DNA from 4 places in the Pedococcus badiiscoriae genome. Region 4 is predicted to be linked to each of the others. Evidence: predicted binding sites of a transcription regulator. Region 4 holds the regulator's gene; each other region holds the start of a gene.
The links. Region 4 encodes LexA, which represses DNA repair genes until DNA is damaged. Its sites were predicted from a motif close to TCGAACANNTGTTCGA; they were not measured.

Region 1: a site for LexA is predicted at 2,670-2,685, ahead of BJ986_RS00195 (YbaK/EbsC family protein). Genes of this name have one in related genera too.
Region 2: a site for LexA is predicted at 1,928-1,943, ahead of BJ986_RS13125 (alpha-ketoglutarate-dependent dioxygenase AlkB). Genes of this name have one in related genera too.
Region 3: a site for LexA is predicted at 3,641-3,656, ahead of BJ986_RS14010 (HNH endonuclease signature motif containing protein). Genes of this name have one in related genera too.

What each region holds. Positions count from the first base shown of each region.
Region 1 is NZ_JACCAB010000001.1:38,597-43,658, reverse strand. It holds gene BJ986_RS00210 (MFS transporter) at 1-715, opposite strand, end outside; gene BJ986_RS00205 (ArsR/SmtB family transcription factor) at 818-1,138, shown strand; gene BJ986_RS00200 (HAD-IIA family hydrolase) at 1,178-1,993, opposite strand; gene BJ986_RS00195 (YbaK/EbsC family protein) at 2,052-2,576, opposite strand; gene BJ986_RS16710 (DUF6504 family protein) at 2,888-3,229, shown strand; gene BJ986_RS00185 (SAV_6107 family HEPN domain-containing protein) at 3,229-3,693, shown strand; gene BJ986_RS00180 (DNA polymerase III subunit alpha) at 3,690-5,062, shown strand, end outside.
Region 2 is NZ_JACCAB010000001.1:2,781,742-2,786,803, reverse strand. It holds gene BJ986_RS13140 (Fur family transcriptional regulator) at 1-141, shown strand, start outside; gene BJ986_RS13135 (isoprenyl transferase) at 218-1,021, opposite strand; gene recO (DNA repair protein RecO) at 1,018-1,854, opposite strand; gene BJ986_RS13125 (alpha-ketoglutarate-dependent dioxygenase AlkB) at 1,964-2,611, shown strand; gene leuA (2-isopropylmalate synthase) at 2,647-4,389, opposite strand; gene BJ986_RS13115 (hypothetical protein) at 4,613-5,062, shown strand, end outside.
Region 3 is NZ_JACCAB010000001.1:2,971,366-2,976,427, reverse strand. It holds gene ribB (3,4-dihydroxy-2-butanone-4-phosphate synthase) at 1-930, opposite strand, end outside; gene BJ986_RS14025 (nicotinamide mononucleotide transporter family protein) at 927-1,631, opposite strand; gene BJ986_RS14020 (riboflavin synthase) at 1,628-2,233, opposite strand; gene ribD (bifunctional diaminohydroxyphosphoribosylaminopyrimidine deaminase/5-amino-6-(5-phosphoribosylamino)uracil reductase RibD) at 2,233-3,258, opposite strand; FMN riboswitch at 3,377-3,505, opposite strand; gene BJ986_RS14010 (HNH endonuclease signature motif containing protein) at 3,664-5,062, shown strand, end outside.
Region 4 is NZ_JACCAB010000001.1:285,051-290,112, reverse strand. It holds gene BJ986_RS01360 (GNAT family N-acetyltransferase) at 19-549, shown strand; gene BJ986_RS01355 (DUF4259 domain-containing protein) at 618-1,031, shown strand; gene BJ986_RS01350 (hypothetical protein) at 1,064-1,276, opposite strand; gene lexA (transcriptional repressor LexA) at 1,389-2,114, opposite strand; gene BJ986_RS16155 (LysM peptidoglycan-binding domain-containing protein) at 2,352-2,747, shown strand; gene fdh (formate dehydrogenase) at 2,933-5,062, shown strand, end outside.

The DNA.
Region 1 (5,062 bases), 250 kb from region 4:
CGCTGCGCCGGAAGGCGGGCCGTGCCGCCGCAGGTATGCCGATCTGTGGCCGCAGCGAGCGCAGCCAGCCGTCGTGCCGCGGCGAGGTCTCGGGAAGGGCGAGGACACCGGCGGCCAGCGCGAGGTAGGCCGCCGTGAGCGTGCCGAACACGATGGGGAGGGCCTGCCGGCTGGAGTCGAGGACGGCGCCCGCAGCGAGCGCGCCCGCCGCGAGGCCGAACAGGGGAGTGACGCTGTTGAGCGTCGCCGCCAGGCCGGGACGGGTGCGGGGCTCGAGGTCCACGACGGCGGCCGACATCGTCGACATGAGCAGCCCCGCGGCGACACCCTGGACCGCCCTGGAGACGAGCAGGGTGCCGACGCCGTGGGCGTGCCAGAACCCGACCATGCTCACCGCAAGGACCACGAACCCGACTGCCAGGACAGGTCGGCGGCCGATGTGGTCGGACAGCGAGCCGGTGACGAGGAGGGTCACCAGGAGCGTGAGCGCGTAGACGCCGAAGATCGTGGTCATCATCCCCGCCGAGAAGCCGATCTGCGCCTTGAGCACCGGGTAGAACGGTGACGGCGCGCTCGCGCCGACCATCATGGCCACGACTGACGTGAGCGCCAGCACGAAGGCCGGGCGGCGGGGGAGCCTGCTCGAGCTGGGCGTGGTCGAGCTGGGCGTGGTCGAGCGGGTCGTTCCGGTCGGGATGCTGCTGGTCGCACTCATGACGGGCCTCTCGGACGAGAACATCGGTTCGATATTTATCGAACCGTCAGTCCTGTGCCGGCATTCCCGTTCCCGCCAAATTGGTCCGAGTATTATCGAACCATGCCCGCGAACCAAGAGCTTCCGCATCCCGCCATGGCGGACGTCGAGCTCACCGATGTGCTGTTCGCACTCAGCGACCCTGCCCGACTCCAGATCGTCCGCGACCTCGCCGACGGGCCACTCGAGATGGCCCAGTGCGGCGCGACGAACCCGGCGCTGCCCAAGTCGACCAAGTCGCACCTGATGAAGGTGCTGCGCGAGGCGGGCATCATCCGCAACGAGCCCCGCGGACGGGAGCGGCTGGTGTCGCTGCGGCGCGACGAGCTCGACGCGACGTTCCCCGGTCTGCTGGATGGGGTGCTCGGCACCACGCGCCGCTGACCCGGCCGCACGGCATACCTCGCCGTGTCAGTCGCTCGGTCAGTCGCTCGACGGGCCTGTCAGTGGACGCAGCTCGCCCACCAGGGGCACGACATCGGCGATGGAGTCGACGACGCGCGTCGGCTGGTAGGGAAAGCGGTGCACCTGGTCGCGGCGGGTCGAGCCGGTGAGGACGAGGACGGTCCGCAGCCCTGCCTCGAGCCCGCTGATCACGTCGGTGTCCATCCGGTCGCCGATCATCACGGTCGACTCCGAGTGCGCGTCGATCCGGTTGAGGGCGCTGCGCATCATCAGCGGGTTGGGCTTGCCGACGAAGTAGGGCTGGTGGCCCGTGGCCGTGCTGATCAGGGCGGCGACGGACCCGGTGGCGGGCAGCGTGCCCTGCTGGCTCGGACCGCTGACGTCGGGGTTGGTCGCGATGAAGCGCGCGCCGCCCTCGATGAGCCGGATCGCCTTGGTGATCGCCTCGAACGAGTAGGTGCGGGTCTCGCCGAGCACGACGTAGTCCGGGTCGCGCTCGGTCAGCGTGTAGCCCACCTCGTGCAGCGCCGTCGTCAGGCCGGCCTCGCCGACGACGAACGCACTGCCTCCGGGCCGCTGGTCGGCGAGGAACTGCGCTGTCGCCAGGGCCGAGGTCCAGATCGCCTCCTCGGGCACGTCCAGACCACTCGCGAGCAGCCGCGCACGCAGGTCGCGCGGGGTGAAGATCGAGTTGTTGGTCAGCACGAGGAACCGTCGTCCGGTGTCCTGCAGTGCCGCGATGAAGTCGGCCGCCCCCGGGATCGCGTTCTCCTCGTGGACGAGGACGCCGTCCATGTCGGTGAGCCAGCACTCGACGGGCTTCGGTGTGGTCATGGGCCCATTGTGCCGACTCGCCCTGCGCGGTTGGGGAGGTCCGGGATCGTTGGGGATCTCAGGCGACCTCGATCGCGTGCCCTCCGGTGACGCGGAGCAGCTCTTCGTAGGTCGTGCGGAAGACGGTGTGGCTGTGGCCGGCGGCCGCCCAGACGTGGCGGTAGCGGCTGAGCGAGACGTCGACGAGGGTGGGGACCTGGGTGCGGTGGCCGACCGGCGCCACGCCCCCGATGGTGAACCCGGTCGCTTCGAGGACGAAGTCGGCGTCGGCCCGGTCGAGGTGGTCGACGTCGTCGACGAGGTCGGCGACCTTGACCAGGTCGACCTTGTGCGCGCCCGACGTGAGGATGAGCATCGGGCTGACCGTGCCGTCCGGGGCGTGCGCCCTGAAGACGAGTGAGTTGGCGATCTCGGCGGGAGTGATGCCCAGCGCGGCAGCCGCGGCGGCCGCCGTGCGCGCGGCGTCGGGGAGGGTCACCACCTCCGGGACGACGTGGTGCACGGCGAGGGTCTCGAGCACCCTGCGGACGGCAGGGTGCCCGGTCAGGTCGGGGGCCGACGTCGACGCGTCGGACGCTGTCATGGCCGAAAGCCTAGGGCCGTCGGATCATGCCTGTCACCAGTCGTCCCACGGGGTTGACGGCCTGTCCGTGGCGGGGTGTACGGTGGTTCTTGTTCGAACACCTGTTCGAATTGATGGTTCCGACGACGGCCGGTCCACCGGTCACGGTCCCACACCGTGGCAGACGGTCGCCCCGCGGACCACTGCGGCTCTGGCCCTGTGAGCAGGCGCCTCGACCCCGTCCCTCACAGGGCCAGAGCGCATCCCAGCGACCCCACCATCACCCCACACCATCACCCCAACCATCACCCACCACCATCGAAGGAGCACCTGTGGTCCGCCGCTACGAAGAGCCCATCGAGGTCCGGGAGGGCGCTCGCGAGGACGTGACCCCGGGCCTGGGAGAGGTGGCGGGGCGCGGGCCGGACGCCTTCGTCTGGCGTGGCCGGCTCTATGTCGTCCGGGCCGTGCTCGACCGGTGGCAGGAGCGGCGGCCGTGGTGGCGCGATGCCCGTGGACGGGAGGGCAGCGACGTGCTCACCGACGCACGGGAGCGGCAGGTCTGGCGGGTCGAGGCGAGCGCCGGCCGACTCGCCGGGACCGGGGTCTACGACCTGTGCGCCGACCCTGCGAGCGTCAGCAGTCAGTGGCGGCTGCTGAGGGTGGCGGACTGATGGGCGCCCGCAGTGCCCTGGGGGCACCGACCGGAGCCGCTGCCACGCTCGACCTGCTCGACCGGGCACGGCACTCGCTGCTCGAGGCCTGCCAGAGCGAGGAGATCGCCCGACGCTATGACCAGGCCCAGCTCGGGGCCCTGCGCGCCGCTGCCGCCGTGGTCGCCACCCGGAGCACCTCCGCCCACCCGTCCACCGGTCAGTCGGGTCCACGCAGCCTCTGGGAGCTGCTGCCCACCGTCGCGCCGGAGCTCTCCGAGTGGGCCGGGTTCTTCGACGTCGTGGGGGCTCGCCGCCACCACGACCACAGCGCGCGCGAGGCCGACGACCTGCTGCGCCAGTCCGAGCTCTTTCTCGACCTCGTCTGCCGGACCCTGGGCCTGCCCGTGCCCAGGTCGACCCACGACCACCTGCTGGTGCCCACGCTGGTGACCAGCACGGTGGGCACGGGGTCGGGACCGTGAGCGCCGAGTTCGCCCACCTGCACGTCGCGTCGGGGTTCTCGATGCGCTACGGCACCTCCACGCCCCAGGCGCTGGTCGAGCGCGCCGCCCAGCATCGTCAGCCGATTCTCGCGCTCACCGACCGCGATGGTCTCTACGGCGCGATCCGCTTCGTCCAGGCAGCCACCGCGGCCGGCATCGCGCCCGTCCTGGGGGTCGACCTCGGGGTGGGCCCAGATGGGGGTCCAGGGGTGACGGGTCCAGGGGCGACGGGTACGGGGGTGGCGCCTCGGACGCCGGTCCGGGGCGGCGCCGAGCGCGATGCCCGCCACCCGCGGGTCACGGTGCTCGCGCGGGGGCGTGCGGCCGGGCTGCCCGCCGGGGTGGGGTGGGCGGCACTGTGTCGGTTGGTCACCCAGACCCACCTGCGTGGTGAGCGGGGAGTGCCCGTGAGCTCCGCAGCCGTGATCGCAGCGGCCTGTGGCGGTCCTGCGGTGAGCGGGGAGCCCAGTCCGCTCGTGGTGCTGCTCGGCCCGGACTCCGACGTGGGACGGGCGCTGCTGGCCAAGCGCATCGACCGGGCCCGAGAACTGCTGGCCGCCTGGAGACGTCGTCTGCCACCGGACGCCGTCGTCATCGAGGTGGTCTGTCACGGGGGACCCGAGGGCACCCCGGCATCGCGCAGCCATGCCCGGCGGCTGCTGGGACTTGCCGACGAGCAGGGGGTTCCCGCAGTGCTCACCGCGGCGGTGCGCCACGTCGACCCGGGGGAGTCGGCTGTGGTCGACGTGCTCGACGCCGCGCGACGGCTGGTCGCCCTCGACACCCGGCACCTCGACCGCGTCACCGACGCAGCCCACCTGGCGACGACCGACACGATGCATGGCATCGCCCGCGAGGTCACCGGCGACCGGGCGCGCGCCGACGAGCTCGTCGGGCGGACCCTGTCCCTCGGGCTCGGCTGTGCCCAGAGCGCCCGCCACGACCTGGGCATCGGGTCGGTTCACCTGCCCGAACCCGATCGGGTGGGGGTCGAACCCGGCATGAGTGCCCAGGTGGTGCTCGAGCAGCGGTGCCGCGCGGCAGTGGCGACGCGCTACCCCGGGGCGGGTGAGCGCGACCTGATGGCCGTGGAGAGCCGGCTCACCGACGAGCTCAAGGTCATCGCGGAGCTGGGCTACCCGACCTACTTCCTCACCGTCGCCGAGGTCGTCGACCTCATCCACGACATGGGGGTCCGGGTCGCGGCTCGCGGCTCGGGAGCCGGGTCGCTGGTCAACTACCTGCTCGGGATCAGCGGCGTCGACCCGATCCGCTACCGCCTGCTGATGGAGCGGTTCTGTTCGCCTCTGCGGGCCGAGCTGCCCGACATCGACATCGACGTGGAGTC
Region 2 (5,062 bases), 2.5 Mb from region 4:
CGCGTGTGCGGCAGGACGGAGGAGGTGGAGGGACCGACCGTCGAGGCGTGGGCCAGCCGGGTCAGCGCCGAGCACGGGTTCACCGACGTGCGTCACACGCTGGAGATCGTCGGCACCTGCGCGACCTGTTCCGCTCACTGACCTCTGCTAGCAGAGGTTGCCTGACCTAGCAGAGGCTGCAGCATGTGCTGAGTCAGCCAGCCTCTGCTAGCAGCAGTTAGCGCGGACCCTCGACGGCCTTGTCGACCGCCTTGTCGACGGCGCCGCCATAGCGTCGGTCGCGCTCGGCATACGTCTGGATGGCCGCCCACAGGTGTCGACGGTCGTAGTCGGGCCACAGGGTGTCCTGGAAGACCATCTCGGCGTAGGCGCTCTGCCACAGCAGGAAGTTGCTCGTCCGCTGCTCCCCCGAGCTCCGCACGAACAGGTCGACGTCGGGCATGCCGGGCTCGGGCATGTACCGGGCGATCGTCGACTCGTCGATCGACCCCGGCTTGAGCTTGCCGCGCTGCACCTGCTCGGCGATCCGCTGGACGGCGTCGGCGATCTCGGCCCGCCCGCCGTAGTTGACGCAGAAGTACAACGTGAGCCCGGTGTTGTCCTTGGTCAGCTCCTGGGCGATCTCGAGCTCCTTGATGACCGAGCCCCACAGCCGTGGCCGGCGACCGACCCACCGCATCCGCACGCCCCACTCGTGCAGCTGGTCGCGACGCCTCCGGATCACGTCGCGGTTGAAGCCCATGAGGAACCGGACCTCATCGGGACTGCGTTTCCAGTTCTCGGTCGAGAAGGCGTAGGCGGACAGGTGCGTCACCCCCGCCTCGATGGCGCCGGCCGTCACGTCGAGCAGGGATGCCTCGCCGGCTTCGTGGCCCTTGGTGCGGGCGAGCCCCCGCTGGTTGGCCCAGCGTCCGTTGCCGTCCATGACGATCGCGACGTGCCGCGGCACGAGCTCGGGTGGCAGTGCGGGCGGCTGGGCCCCGCTGGGGTGCGCGAAAGGCCGGGGGTATGCCGTGCTCACGCCTCGGCCGCCTGGGCGGCGTGCGCCCGCTCGACCGTGTCCACCACGCCGAGCGGAGCGGGCGACCAGGTCACCCGGGAGTCGAGTCGGGGCTGGGCATCGGGGTCACGTCGGTCCACGAGGCGCAACGATCGCACACCGCGCTCGAGGTGCCACTGGAGGAACGCGCTGGCCAACGTGCTCCCCTCGCGACGGTGCCTGCCCTGCGACGCGTCGGCGACCACCCAGTCCCCGGCGAGCAGCGCGGCCAGGAGGGCGAGCGTCTCCGGCGCCGGCGCCGCGGACCCGACCGGACGGCATACCGGGCAGACGGTGCCCCCCGAGGCGAGGTTGAACGCGCGGTGCGGGCCCTGCGCACCGCACCGCGCGCAGTCATGGAAGCTGGGCGCCCAGCCGGCCACGGCCAGCGCGCGCAGCAGGTAGGCGTCGAGGACCAGACCGGGGTCGTGCAGCCCCTCAGCCATCGACCGCAGCGCGCCCTGGAGCAGGAGGTACTGCTGGAGGTTGGGCTCCCGCTCCTCGGTGAGCCGGTCCGCGGTCTCGAGCATCGCGGCGGCGGCGGTGTAGGTCGTGTAGTCCCGGGCGAGCACGTCACCCCAGGAGGCGAGGGTCTCGGCCTGGGTCACGGTGTCGAGGTTGCGTCCCTCGTAGCACTGGACGTCGACCATCATCGCCGGTTCGAGCCGCGCCCCGAAGCGGCTCTTGGTGCGCCGGACCCCCTTGCCCACGACGCGGACCTTGCCCAGCGTGCGCGTGAGCAGGGTGACGATGCGGTCGGCCTCGCCCAGCTTCTGGGTGCGTAGGACGATGCCTTCGTCGCGGTACAGGGGCATGCCCCCATTGTCTCTCCCCCAGCCGCGTTTCCCGGTATGCCGCTGCGGCCAGTCCCCTGCGAGCGCCCAAGACTAGAACAGGTGTTCGAAGATGAGATATGCTGCTGGCATGTCCACGGCACTCCAGGGACCGTCAGCGTTCCAGGCATCGTTGCTCGACACCGGTGACGACATCCACCTGCACCCCCTGGGCGACGGGCTGCACCGCACCCAGCTCAGCCGCGGCGCGTGGGTCGACTATCGCCCGGGCTGGCTGGCCGGCGCCGACGTGCTGTTCGAGGCGCTTCACCACGAGGTCCCCTGGTACGCCGAACGGCGCGAGATGTACGAGCGCATGGTCGACGTTCCGCGGCTCTTGAAGTTCTACGACGAGGACGAGCCCCTCCCCCACCCGGTCCTCACCCAGGCTCGCGAGGAGCTGAGCCGGTGGTATGCCGCGCAGCTCGGCGAGCCGTTCGTGACGGCAGGCATGTGCCTCTACCGGGACGGCAGGGACTCGGTCGCGTGGCACGGTGACCGGGTCGGGCGGGCCAAGGACCTCGACACGATGGTCGGCATCCTGTCGATCGGGTCGGCCCGTACGCTGTCGCTACGTCCCCGAGGAGGCGGGCACTCGATCGGCTTCTCCCTGGGCCATGGCGATCTCGTGGTCATGGGTGGCTCCTGCCAGCGCACCTGGGAGCACGCGATCCCCAAGACCACCAAGGCCGTCGGGCCGCGCATCTCCATCCAGTTCCGCCCCCGCGGCATCCGCTGACCGAGGAGCAGGCGGCGCCGGTCGGGCGGCCCCGGTCAGGCCGCCCCGGCGCGCTCCGCTCGGTTGACGGCGGACAGCACCGCGGTGAGGGACGCCTTGACGATCGAGCTGTGCAGGCCGACGCCCCACAGGACCCGCTCGCCGACGGCGCACTCGACGTAGGCAGCCGCCTTGGCGTCGCCACCGGCGGACAGCGCGTGCTCGGCGTAGTCCAGCACCCGCACGTCGACGCCCAGGGTGGACAGCGCGTCGATGAACGCGGCGATCGGTCCGTTCCCGGTGCCTTCGACGACCACCTCGACCCCGCGGTCGAGCATCGTGGCGCTGATCTTGTCGATGCCGTCCTGCTCGCTGATGAGCGAGTGGCTGACCGGGGTGAACCGGCCCCACGTGTTGACCGCTCCGTCGACCGCGGGCAGGTACTCGTCCTGGAAGATCTCCCACAGCTGTGCCGCGCTGACCTCCCCGCCCTCGCTGTCGGTCTTGGCCTGGACCACGCCGCTGAACTCGATCTGCAGCCGGCGGGGCAGGTCGAGCTGCTGCTCGGTCTTGAGCAGGTAGGCGACGCCGCCCTTGCCCGACTGGCTGTTGACCCGGACCACGGCCTCGTACGACCGCCCGACGTCGTGAGGGTCGATCGGCAGGTAGGGCACGCCCCAGACCAGCTCGTTGATCGACTTGCCGCTGGAGGCCACCTGGCGCTCCATGTCCTCGAAGCCCTTCTTGATGGCGTCCTGGTGCGAGCCGGAGAAGGCGGTGAACACCAGGTCCCCGCCCCACGGGTGGCGCTCGCCTACCGGCAGCTGGTTGCAGTGCTCGACGGTCCGGCGGATCTCGTCGAGGTTCGAGAAGTCGATCTGCGGGTCGATGCCCTGGCTGAAGAGGTTCATGCCGAGGGTGACGAGGTCGACGTTGCCGGTGCGCTCGCCGTTGCCGAAGAGGCAGCCCTCGATGCGGTCCGCGCCGGCGAGATAGCCGAGCTCGGCCGCGGCCACCCCGGTACCGCGGTCGTTGTGCGGGTGCAGGCTGACGACGATCGACTCGCGCCGCTCGAGGTGCCGGATCATCCACTCGATCGAGTCGGCATACACGTTGGGCGTGGCCATCTCGACGGTCGCGGGCAGGTTGATGATCATCTTGTGGTCCGGCGTCGGGTCGATGACGTCGGCCACCTCGTTGCAGATGCGCACCGCGAACTCGAGCTCGGTGCCGGTGTAGGACTCGGGGCTGTACTCGTAGTAGACGACCGTGTCGGGGACGGTCTCCTCGAGCTTGCGACACAGCCGCGCGGCCTGCAGCGCGATGTCGACGATGCCGTCCTGGTCGAGCCCGAACACGACCCGCCGCTGGAGCACCGAGGTCGAGTTGTAGAAGTGCACGATGGCCTGCTTCGCCCCGCGAATCGCGTCGAAGCTGCGCTCGATGAGGTGGTCACGGCACTGGGTCAGCACCTGGATCGTGACGTCGTCGGGGATCATGTCGTCCTCGATGAGCATCCGCACGAAGTCGAAGTCGGTCTGGCTCGCCGACGGGAAGCCGACCTCGATCTCCTTGTAGCCCATCCGCACCAGCAGCTCGAACATCCGCTTCTTGCGGTCCGGGCTCATCGGGTCGATGAGGGCCTGGTTGCCGTCGCGAAGGTCGACCGCGCACCACCGCGGAGCGCGCTCGATGACGCGCCCGGGCCAGGTGCGGTCCGGAAGCTCGAACGGGATCTGGTCCTTGAACGGAACGTACTTCGCGACCGGCATACCCGACGGCTGTTGCGGGTGGATCATGTTCTCTCGCCTAACGATTCGTTGCTGCTGAGGTCAGCCGGGGCAACGCTACTCCGCGACGAGGGGCGGCTGATCGGTCAGGCCCCGCCGCGGCGGCGAAGGAGGAGGCGCAGAGAACGCACGAGTCGAGGGTATGCCGCGCGGCCGGCATACGTCCAACGTCCGAGCCACGTCGCCCACCATCCGGACGCCGCCCAGGCTGAGTGGCCGGTAGGTTGCCGTCATGATGATCCGACCGGACACGCTCGCGGCCATCAAGGCGGGCGAGGTCGACCTGGCGTTCCGCCGATGGGACCGGCCGCGAGTGGTGGTCGGGACCAGGCTGCGCACCCGGGTGGGGCTGCTCGACGTGACCTCCGTCGACAAGGTCGCACCGTCGCGCATCACCGCCGAGGAGGCCAGGCGCGCCGGCGCGAGCTCCCTGGTCGAGCTGCGGCGGATGCTCGAGGCCAAGGCGGACCGCCCGGTGTGGCGCGTCGGCCTGCGCCATGCCGGAGCCGACCCGCGCGAGCAGCTGCGCAGCACGGTCCCGGACGCGGATGGGGTGTCCACGATCCGTGAGCGCCTCGACCGGCTCGACCGCGCCTCCGCCATCGGGCCCTGGACCCGGGCCACGCTGGCGATCATCGACCGGCTCCCCACGGTCCGCGCCCCGGAGCTGGCCGCGGAGCTG
Region 3 (5,062 bases), 2.7 Mb from region 4:
CAGGGCGTAGGCCTGCAGCTTGGAGACGAGCCCGACGCCGCGCCCCTCGTGGCCACGCAGGTAGACCAGGACCCCGCCCTCCGCGGCGATGCGTTCCATGGACCTCTCGAGCTGGGGCCCGCAGTCGCACCGCAGCGAACCGAAGGCGTCACCGGTGAGGCACTCGGAGTGCAGTCGCACCAACGGTTTCGGTCCGGTGGCGCCACGCGGGCTGACCAGCGCCACGTGCTCGTCACCGGTCAGCTTGTCGCGGAACCCCACCGCCGAGAAGTCGCCGTGCCGCGTGGGCAGCGTCGTCTCGGCCAGGGTCTCGACGCGGTCGTGCAGCTGACGCCAGGCGATCAGCTGCTCGATGGTGATGACGGGGATGTCGTTGACCGCTCCGGTGGCGAGCACCTCGGGCAGCCGCATCATCGTGCCGTCGTCGTTGACGAGCTCGCCGATCGCGCCGACCGGCGCCAGCCCCGCGAGCCGGCAGAGGTCCACGGCGGCCTCGGTGTGACCGGCTCGCTCCAGCACGCCGCCGGCCTTGGCCCGCAACGGGATCACGTGACCGGGACGGACGAAGGACTCGGACGTCGCGGAGGGCTCTGCCAGCAGCCGGATGGTCTTCGCACGGTCGGCCGCGCTGATGCCCGTGGTGACGCCGTGTGCGGCGTCGATGCTCACCGTGTAGGCGGTCCGCAGCGGGTCGCGGTTGTCGGCGACCATGAGCGGCAGCCCGAGCCGGTCGGCGGTCTCGCTCGTGATGGGGGCGCAGAGGTAGCCGCTGGTGTGGCGGATCGTCCAGGCCAGCCACTCGTCCGTCAGCGTCTGCGCGGAGAGGATGACGTCGCCCTCGTTCTCGCGGTCCTCACTGTCGGTGACCAGCACCGGACGCCCTGCGCGCAGTGCCGCGAGAGCAACCTCGATGCTGGCCAGGCCGATCATGCGGACACCTCCGCCAGCTCGGGAGCGGGGTCGCGCTCCTCACGGGAAGCCTTGAGCCACACGAAGAAGCCGTAGATGACCAGGGCGCCGTAGACGACGAAGAGGATGGCCGTCGGGTAGTACTGGGAGTGCCAGAGCAGGGGCACCCCGACGAGGTCGACCGCGATCCACGCGAGCCAGAAGTCGTTCCAGCCGCGGGCCATCGCGTAGGTGGCCACCATCGAGCCGACGAAGATCCAGGCATCGCACCAGAAGTACCAGCGCGGCGCAGGCCAGCCTGCCCCGATCACCGAGAACACCCACTGGAACACCACCACGCCGGCCGCGGCCGCCACCAGGTATGCCGTCCGCTCCCGGACCGTGGCCCAGCGCGGGGTGATGGCGGCGGCGGACGGGTCGCTGTGCGCCTTGCGGTGCTCGTTCCAGCGCCACCAGCCGTAGACGCTGGTCAGGATGAAGAAGACCTGCCGACCGGCCTGGCCGAACAGGGGCTGCTGGGCCTGGGCGTCGAAGGTCGCACCGATGAACACGGTGAACAGCAGCACGTTGCCGACGATGCCGGTCGGCCAGGCCCAGACGCGGCGTCGCAGCCCCCCGATGGCTGAGGCGAAGCCGAAGGCGTTGCCCACGATCTCGCGCCACGTGATGGGGTGGCCGGCGATCGTCAGGTGCGCCTCGTAGAGCCGACTGAAGATGTTCATGCGGAGGTCTCCTTGGTGGTGATCATGCGTTCGACGTACTTGGCGAGGACATCGACCTCGAGGTTGACGGTGTCGCCAACCTCCTTGTGTCCCAACGTGGTGAGGGCGAGCGTGGTGGGGATCAGGGAGACGCTGAAGGTCACGTCGTCGACGGAGGAGACCGTGAGGCTCACCCCGTCGACCGTGATCGACCCCTTTTCGACGACGTACCGGGCCAGTGCGTTCGGCAGGCCGAGCTGCACGACCTCCCAGCGCTCCCCCGGTGTCCGGGCGAGGATCGTGGTGGTGCCGTCCACGTGACCCTGGACGATGTGGCCGCCGAACCTGCTCGTGGCGGCCATCGCGCGCTCGAGGTTGACGCGGTCACCGGCACGCAGCGCACCGAGGCTGCTGCGGTCGAGGGTCTCGGCCATGACGTCGACGGTGAACTGCCCGGAGTCGTCGTGCTCCACCACCGTCAGGCAGACGCCGTTGACGGCGATCGAGGCGCCGTGGACGGCGTCGGACGTCACGAGTGGTCCCGCGACGGTGAGCCGGGCCGAGTCCGCGCCGCGTTCGAGCTCGACGACGTGGCCGAGCTCTTCGACGATGCCCGTGAACATCAGCGAGCTCCCTTCAGTGAGGCCGTGATCCGCACGTCGGTGCCGATCAGCGTGATGTCGGTCGGCTGCAGGCGCAGCGCGTGGTCGATCGAGGTGATTCCCAGATCGCTGACGGAGGGGCGCCCGCGCCCGAGCAGGACGGGTGCGACGTAGGCCACCAGCTCGTCGACGAGGTCGGCGGCCATGAAGGCCGCCGCGACGGTGGGGCCTCCTTCGAGCCAGAGGTGGTGCACCTCGGCCTCGGCGAGCGCCGTCAGGACGTCCTTGGGGTCGCGGGTCCGCAGCTGCCAGGTGGGCGCCGCGTCGTCGAGGACGCGGGCGCCGGCCGGCAGGTCGCGCTCACCCATCACCACGCGCAGCGGCTGCTCGGGGTACAGCGTGCCGTCGGGGCGCCGGGCGGTGAGCTGCGGGTCGTCCACGAGCGCCGTGCCGGTCCCCACGAGGATCGCACCGCACCGGGAACGCTGCTCGTGGACATCGGCCCGGGCCGCCTCGCCGGTGATCCACTGGCTCGACCCGTCGGCGGCCGCGCTGCGACCGTCGAGGGTGGTCGCGAGCTTCCAGGTCACCCACGGCCGCCCTGTGGTGACGAGGTGCGTCCAGGTGGGGTTCAGGGCCTGGGCCTCCGTCGCCAGGATGCCGCCGTCCACCCTGACGCCCCTGCGGCGAAGCCACCGTGCGCCACCGGCCGCTGCCGGGTTGGGATCGGTCTGCGCGTAGACCACGCGAGCCACGCCCGCGGCATACAGGGCCATCGCACAGGGCTGGGTGCGGCCACTGTGGTTGCACGGCTCGAGGGTGACGTAGGCCGTGCACCCGGCAGCCCGCTCGCCAGCGGCACTCAGTGCGTCGGCCTCCGCGTGCGGTGTCCCCGCGCCCCGGTGCCAACCGGCCGCCACGACCTCGCCCGAGGCGTCCACCAGGACGCACCCCACGCGCGGGTTCGGGTTGGCCCGGGGACCGTGGGCGGCCAGCGCGAGGGCACGACGCATCATCGCCGTGTCGATCGTCGACTGCACTGCCACTGTCCTGCCCTTGCTCGAAACCGTGTCGGTTGAGCTCCGGGGAATGCAGGCGGGCCTGCTGGCGAGGGTGGGCGCAGGGTCGGCAACTGCCGCACTGCGAACCCACTGGTCCCGCTGTCGCGTGCTGCCTACCATCCGGACTTTCACCGTCGGTCTGGGAGTTCCACCCAGTCAACCGGCCGCTGGCTGCGGTCGGGTCGCGGACTGTCACCGCCGGTTCGGAATTACACCGACCCCGGAGCACGTCACGGTCCAGTATGCCGCAGTGCCAGCGGGAGCGCCGCGTCCGTCCGCGTGACGGTCCTCACGGGCAAAATCGTCAACGACGCGAGTTTGGTTGTGCTGCCGTCGAACCGGCTGTGGAGAAATCTTCCAACCGTGTTCGAACACCTGTACGATTGGTACATGTCATCGAGTCCCCTTGCCGCCCAGCGGGCCGAGGCCCAGCGGGCCTTGTGGGCCCGCACGGCGACGGCTGCCGGCCGGCTCAACAGGGCGCACGCCGAGCTGGTCGACGTCGCCGTGGAGCTGATCGAGGGCGGGCTCTGGGGAGACGGAGGGTTCCGTTCACCGGAGCACTACTTCACGGTGCGGGCCGGCCTGTCGCCCGCCCACGCGCGCGACGTGGTCGTCGTCGCGCGACGTCGCGCCGAGCTGCCTGAGACGGCCGCTGCGGTGAGCGCCGGCGAGCTCTCGCTCGATGCGGCTGCCGTCGTGGCCCACCACGTGCCCGCGAGCTACCAGGCCTCGATGACCCATCTCGCCCGCCATGCCACGGTGCCCCAGCTGCGCCGCGTCGTGAGTCGGCACGCCTTCCACGATGCCGGTGCCCTCGATGCCGGTGCCCTCGATGCCGGTGCCCACGATGCCGCGGCCGAACCTCTCGCTGACCCAGCCGAGTCGGAGGCCGTAGGGATCACGCCAGAGACCCGGCCGGCGACACCGCCCGGGAGCGAGTCAGAGCGGCGAGCGTGTGCAGTCCCGGAGCTCACCATGAGCTACGACCGCGACGGCCGGTTCCAGCTCCGCTACAGCGCACCGGCGACCATCGGCGCCCTCGTCGAGCAGGCCGTCAAGGAGGCGAAGGACGCCCTGTTCCTCCGCCAACGGGGCGATGACCGGCGGGCGGCGGACAGGACCGTGTCGGACGCCCAACCGGGCGCATCGGCCGTGGGTGGGCAGGAGCGCCTGCACCCGACCTATGCGGACGCCCTCGCGGAGATGGCTCAGCGGTCCCTGGCCGGCGTGGCATCGACGAGCAGTGCCAGCCACTACCGGGTCTACCTCCACCTCGACACCGCAGGGGCGTGGGTCAACAACGGGGGCGCCATCCCGCAGCGACTGCTGGCGCGTTTCCTCGCCGACGGTGTGCTTCAGCCGGTCTGGGAGACCCAGGGACGGCCCGTCAGTGTGGGTCGGACCATGCGGATCCTCCCACCGCGCTCGCGCAGGCTGATCGAGGACCGCGACCGCGGATGCCGGTTCCCGGGATGTTCGGTCACCCGGTTCGTCGAGGTCCACCACCTCAGGGAATGGGCCACCGGCGGGACCACCGATGTCGACAACCAGGTGAGTCTCTGTCCGTTCCACCACGACGCCCTCGACCGTGGGGACTTCACCATCACCGGCGACCCGACCCGACCCGACGGCCTCGTTGTCGTCAACCGCCACGGTCACCGGCTGCGGCCCCCGGACCCGGACGAACTGAGGCGACCGGACTCGGAGTCGGACATCGACGCCGGACTCGAGACGACCTACGTACCGCCGACGGGAGAGCCGGCTCGCTGGATTGACATCGAGGTTC
Region 4 (5,062 bases):
CCCCCTAGCATCGCCGACATGAGCAGCATCGGCCCGACCAGCGACGCGTCAGTCCTCGTCCGGGACGCGACCGGGGACGACCTGCCCGCGATGGCGGCCATCTACGACGAGCAGGTCCGCACCTCGGTGGCGACGTTCGACACCGAGCCCCGCGGCGCGGCATACCTCAGCGAGAAGGTCGCGGCCACCGACGAGGGCAACGTCGTCCTGGTGGCCTGTGCGGACGACGCGCTGCTCGGCTACGCGTACTCGGGCCCGTTCCGCCCGCGGCCGGCCTACGACGGCACCAAGGAGGTGTCCGTCTACCTCGCGGAGGGCGCCCGCGGCCAAGGCCTCGGCCGCACCCTGTATGCCGCGTTGCTGGCACGGCTCGACGCCGCCCCCGGGGTGCACACCCAGGTCGCGGTGATCGCCCTGCCCAACGACGCGAGCGTGGCCCTGCACCTGTCGTGTGGCTTCGAGCGGGTGGGAGTGCTGCGGGAGGTCGGACACAAGTTCGGTCGATACGTCGACACCGCCTGGTACCAACGGATGAGTCCGCACGACTAGGGCTGGCGTGTCGCCGCGTCTCTTGGCACCCTCGAAGCAGCAGCTAGTCGCACGCGGGAGGTTGGGAGATGGGCGCCAGCGGAGCGGGGCCGTTCGAGAACGACGACGCGCTCGACTTCCTCGACGAGCTCGAGGAGTCCGAGCCGGACGTCCGGCGCAAGAGGGTCGAGTCGGCGCTCGACAGCGTGGTCCGCGCGTCGGGCTACATCGAGGCGCCGGCCATGTCGCAGGCGGTGGCTGCCGCCGTGCTCGTGGCTGCCTGTGACGACCTCGAATCCGTTGTCGGAGAACGCAATGTGCCCTGGTGGGTCGACGACGAACCCATCGACGTGGACGAGGAGCTCGAGGAGCTCGCCACCCAGGCCCTGCACCGGGCTCTCCAGTCCGAGGACAACGAGCTCTGGGAGCTGTGGGCCGACGGTGATGGCGGCGAACGCTTCGCCACCAAGCTCACGCACTACCTCGACGCCCTGGGCGACTAGTCCAAGAATCTGCCCGGCGACCTGCTGCGCGACTAGCCGAGGGACTGGCTGGCCGACGTCCCGGGGGACGCTGCGGCGAGGCTCGGGGCCGGACCCAGCTGCGGACAGAGCCCCAGCGCCGCATCTATCTGGTCCGGGTCCAGGTGCGCGCAGGCCCGGCTCGCGGCGTCGATCAGGTCCGCGAGCAGCTCGATCTCGGACCCGAGCACCTGGTCGGTGAGCTCGGCATCGGGATGGTTCTGCATGTCGGGTCAACGTCCCGGCGCGCTCACCCGTCACGGGGCAGGCACCGCTTCCACCCGTCCCCGCCGTGGTTCGGACCGTTCGGCGGACTGGCCATCGGCCGAACAGGCGAGCTCAGACCCGGCGAAGCACCGCCGTGACCTTGCCGAGGATGGTGGCGTGGTCTCCGTCGATGGGGTCGAAGGCGGTGTTGTGCGGCATCAGCCACACCTTGCCGTCCTTGCGCTTGAACGTCTTGACGGTGGCCTCGTTGTCGAGCATCGCCGCGACGATGTCGCCGTTGTCGGCCGTGGGCTGCTGACGCACGACGACCCAGTCGCCGTCGCAGATGGCGGCGTCGATCATCGAGTCCCCGACGACCTGGAGCAGGAACAGCTGCCCCTCGCCGACGATCTGGCGGGGGAGCGGGAAGACGTCCTCCACGGTCTCCTCGGCCAGGATCGGGACGCCGGCGGCGATGCGACCGAGCACCGGCACGTAGGTCGCCGCAGGGCGCTGGTCGCCCGAATCCGTCTCGTCGTAGGTCGCCGTCTCGTCCTCGGCCGAGGCGCCGCCACGGTAGCCGCGCATGTCTGCGGGGGAGTCGGGGGAGACGACCTCGATGGCACGCGGCCGGTTGGGGTCGCGCCGCAGGAAGCCCTTGCGCTCGAGGGTGGACAGCTGGTGGGCCACAGAGCTGGGGGAGGTGAGCCCGACGGCCTCGCCGATCTCGCGCAGGCTCGGCGGGTAGCCGCGCCGGTCGACCGAGTTGCGGATCACCTCGAGCACCCGTCGCTGGCGGACGGTGAGTCCGTCGCCGCGATCGCGGTCGGGGAGTTCCTTGACGTTGTCGTCGCTCATGCCGCTTCCTCGTTTCCGCAGGTCAGGTGCCGTATGCCGGGTGCTCGGCGAGGCGTTGTCAGTGGCCTCTGATGTGCTTGCGGCATGAACACAGCGTATGGCCTTCGAACGTCTGTGCCAAACATGTGTTCGACGCGTGTCTTGATTGGTTCGAACATGCGTGCTAGAAATCAGCTACGCAGTTCTTCGCACATCCGTTCGAGGAACGCCGCAGAGATCGCCACGATGGAGGACCTGATGAGTGCAGCAGTCGCTTGGGACGTCGCCCCCGCACCGGTGCGGGTTCCCGTTCGCCCGACTCGGCCCCACCTGGTCTCGGTGCCCACCGGGCGCGCCGTCACGACCCCGGCCACGCCGCTGCGGTTGACCCGCGCGGCGCGTCTGGCGCTGACGCTGACCGTGGTTGTGGCGGCCGTCGCGCTGGCGCTCGCCCTGTTCTCCGGCGGCGCCTCGGCCATGGTGATCGACCACTCCACCACGGTGCAGTCAGGGCAGACGCTGTCGCAGATCGCTGTCCAGCAGCTGCCCCAGCTGCCGATGGCGGAGGCTGTCGCCCAGATCCAGATCGCCAACGACCTGACCGGCACCGACGTCCACGCCGGGCAGACGCTGCTCATCCCCAGCGCTGGCTGATCCGCCGGGGCGAGCCGCTGACCGTCGGCCCGCCGTGATGCGCGCTCGGAGTGCATCGTCGCTGGTCGGAGGCGTGCGAGTGCGCAACTGAGTGGCCGTGTCCGAGGTGCTCACGTCGCAAATGTGTGGCATGTTCGGATCGAGGTCGTTCGGACGACGTGGCGGACCAGGCGCTGGAGGTTGCGGTGGATGCAAGGCGGACGTTCCTGTCCTGGCCCGTGGTGCGTCAGGTCACCAGTGGGGACCTCCTCGGTCGCGGCCCGTCGGTGACATCGCGCCAGACTCGCGAGCTCGAGCCCCGCACCTCCACGGCCGACCGGGTCGTGCAGAGCGTGTGCCCCTACTGTGCGGTCGGCTGTGGGCAGCGCGTCTTCGTCAAGGACGCGCGGGTGGTGCAGATCGAGGGCGACCCCGACTCGCCGGTGTCCCGTGGACGGCTGTGTCCCAAGGGTTCGGCGAGCGAGCAGCTCGTCAACAGCCCCGGACGACAGCGCAAGGTGCTCTACCGTCGGCCCCGCGGCACCGAGTGGGAGAGCCTCGACCTCGAGACGGCCATGCAGATGATCACCGACCGGTTCGTGGCGAGCCGCAGGGCGGGTTGGCAGGACCGGGACGAGCATGGTCGACCCCTGCGTCGGACGATGGGGATCGCCTCCCTCGGAGGCGCGACGCTCGACAACGAGGAGAACTACCTCATCAAGAAGCTGTTCACGGCGGCGGGCGCCATCCAGATCGAGAACCAGGCTCGTATTTGACACTCCTCCACGGTCCCCAGTCTGGGGTCCTCGTTCGGACGCGGCGGCGCCACCCAATACGTGCAGGATCTGTCGAACTCTGACTGCATCGTCATCCAGGGTTCCAACATGGCCGAGTGCCACCCGGTCGCCTACCAGTGGGTGACCGAGGCAAAGCTCAAGGGTGCCAAGGTCATCCACATCGACCCGCGGTTCACCCGCACGTCCGCGACAGCCGACCGGCACGTCCCGATCCGGGCCGGCAGTGATGTCGTCTTCCTCGGTGCACTGATCAACCACGTGCTGTCCAACGAGCTGTTCTTCAGGGAGTACGTCGTCTCGTACACCAACGCCGCGACCCTGGTCAGCGAGGAGTTCCGGGACACCGAGGAGCTCGACGGCCTGTTCTCCGGCTACGACGACGAGCGCGGCGCATACGACTCCAAGAGCTGGGCCTACGCGTCGGCGGACGCCGAGCAGGAGGGCGGATCGGACGACCGGTCGGGCGGGGAGATCGGCGACCCCGACTCGGGTCACGTCCACGGTGAGCAGCGGTCGGAGCACTCGGCCGGCGACCAGCACGGCTCGGGCGGCCCACCGCTGGAGCACGCGCGCGTGCTGCGCGACGAGACGCTGCAGGATCCCCGCACCGTCTTCCAGATCCTCAAGCGGCACTACGCCCGCTACACCCCTCAGATGGTGGCTGACACGTGCGGCATCTCGGTGGACGACTTCGAATACGTCGCGCGGGCGGTCACCGAGAACAGTGGCCGCGAGCGGACGACCGCCTGGGTCTACGCGGTGGGCTGGACACAGCACACCCTCGGCGCCCAGTTCATCCGGACCTCCGCGATCCTCCAGCTGCTGCTGGGCAACATGGGCCGTCCCGGCGGGGGCATCATGGCCCTGCGTGGCCACGCCAGCATCCAGGGGTCCACGGACATCCCCACGCTGTACAACCTGCTGCCCGGCTACCTCGCGATGCCGGTGGCGGGCCAGCACGACACCTGGCACGACTACCTGTCGGCCATCGGGAGCAAGAAGCAGAAGGGCTTCTGGACCCATGCCGACGCCTACGCCATCAGCCTGCTCAAGGCGTGGTGGGGGGACAAGGCAACTGCGGAGAACGACTGGGCCTTCGACTACCTTCCCCGGCTCAGCGGTGCCCACGGCACCTACCAGACGACGATGGCGATGCTGGATGGCGAGGTCGAGGGCTACTTCCTGCTGGGTCAGAACCCCGCTGTCGGGTCCGCCCATGCGCGGATGCAACGCCAGGGACTGGCCAAGCTGAAATGGCTCGTCGTGCGCGACCTCAACATGATCGAGTCCGCGACCTTCTGGAAGGACTCGCCCGAGATCGAGACCGGCGAGCTGTCGCCGCAGGACATCGAGACCGAGGTCTTCTTCCTGCCGCCGGCTTCGCACGTGGAGAAGGACGGGAGCTTCACCCAGACCCAGCGGATGCTCCAGTGGCACCACAAGGCTGTCCAGCCGCCGGGTGACTGCCGCAGCGACCTGCAGTTCTTCTTCGACCTGGGCAAGCGCCTCAAGGCCGCCCTCGCGGACTCCACCGACGAG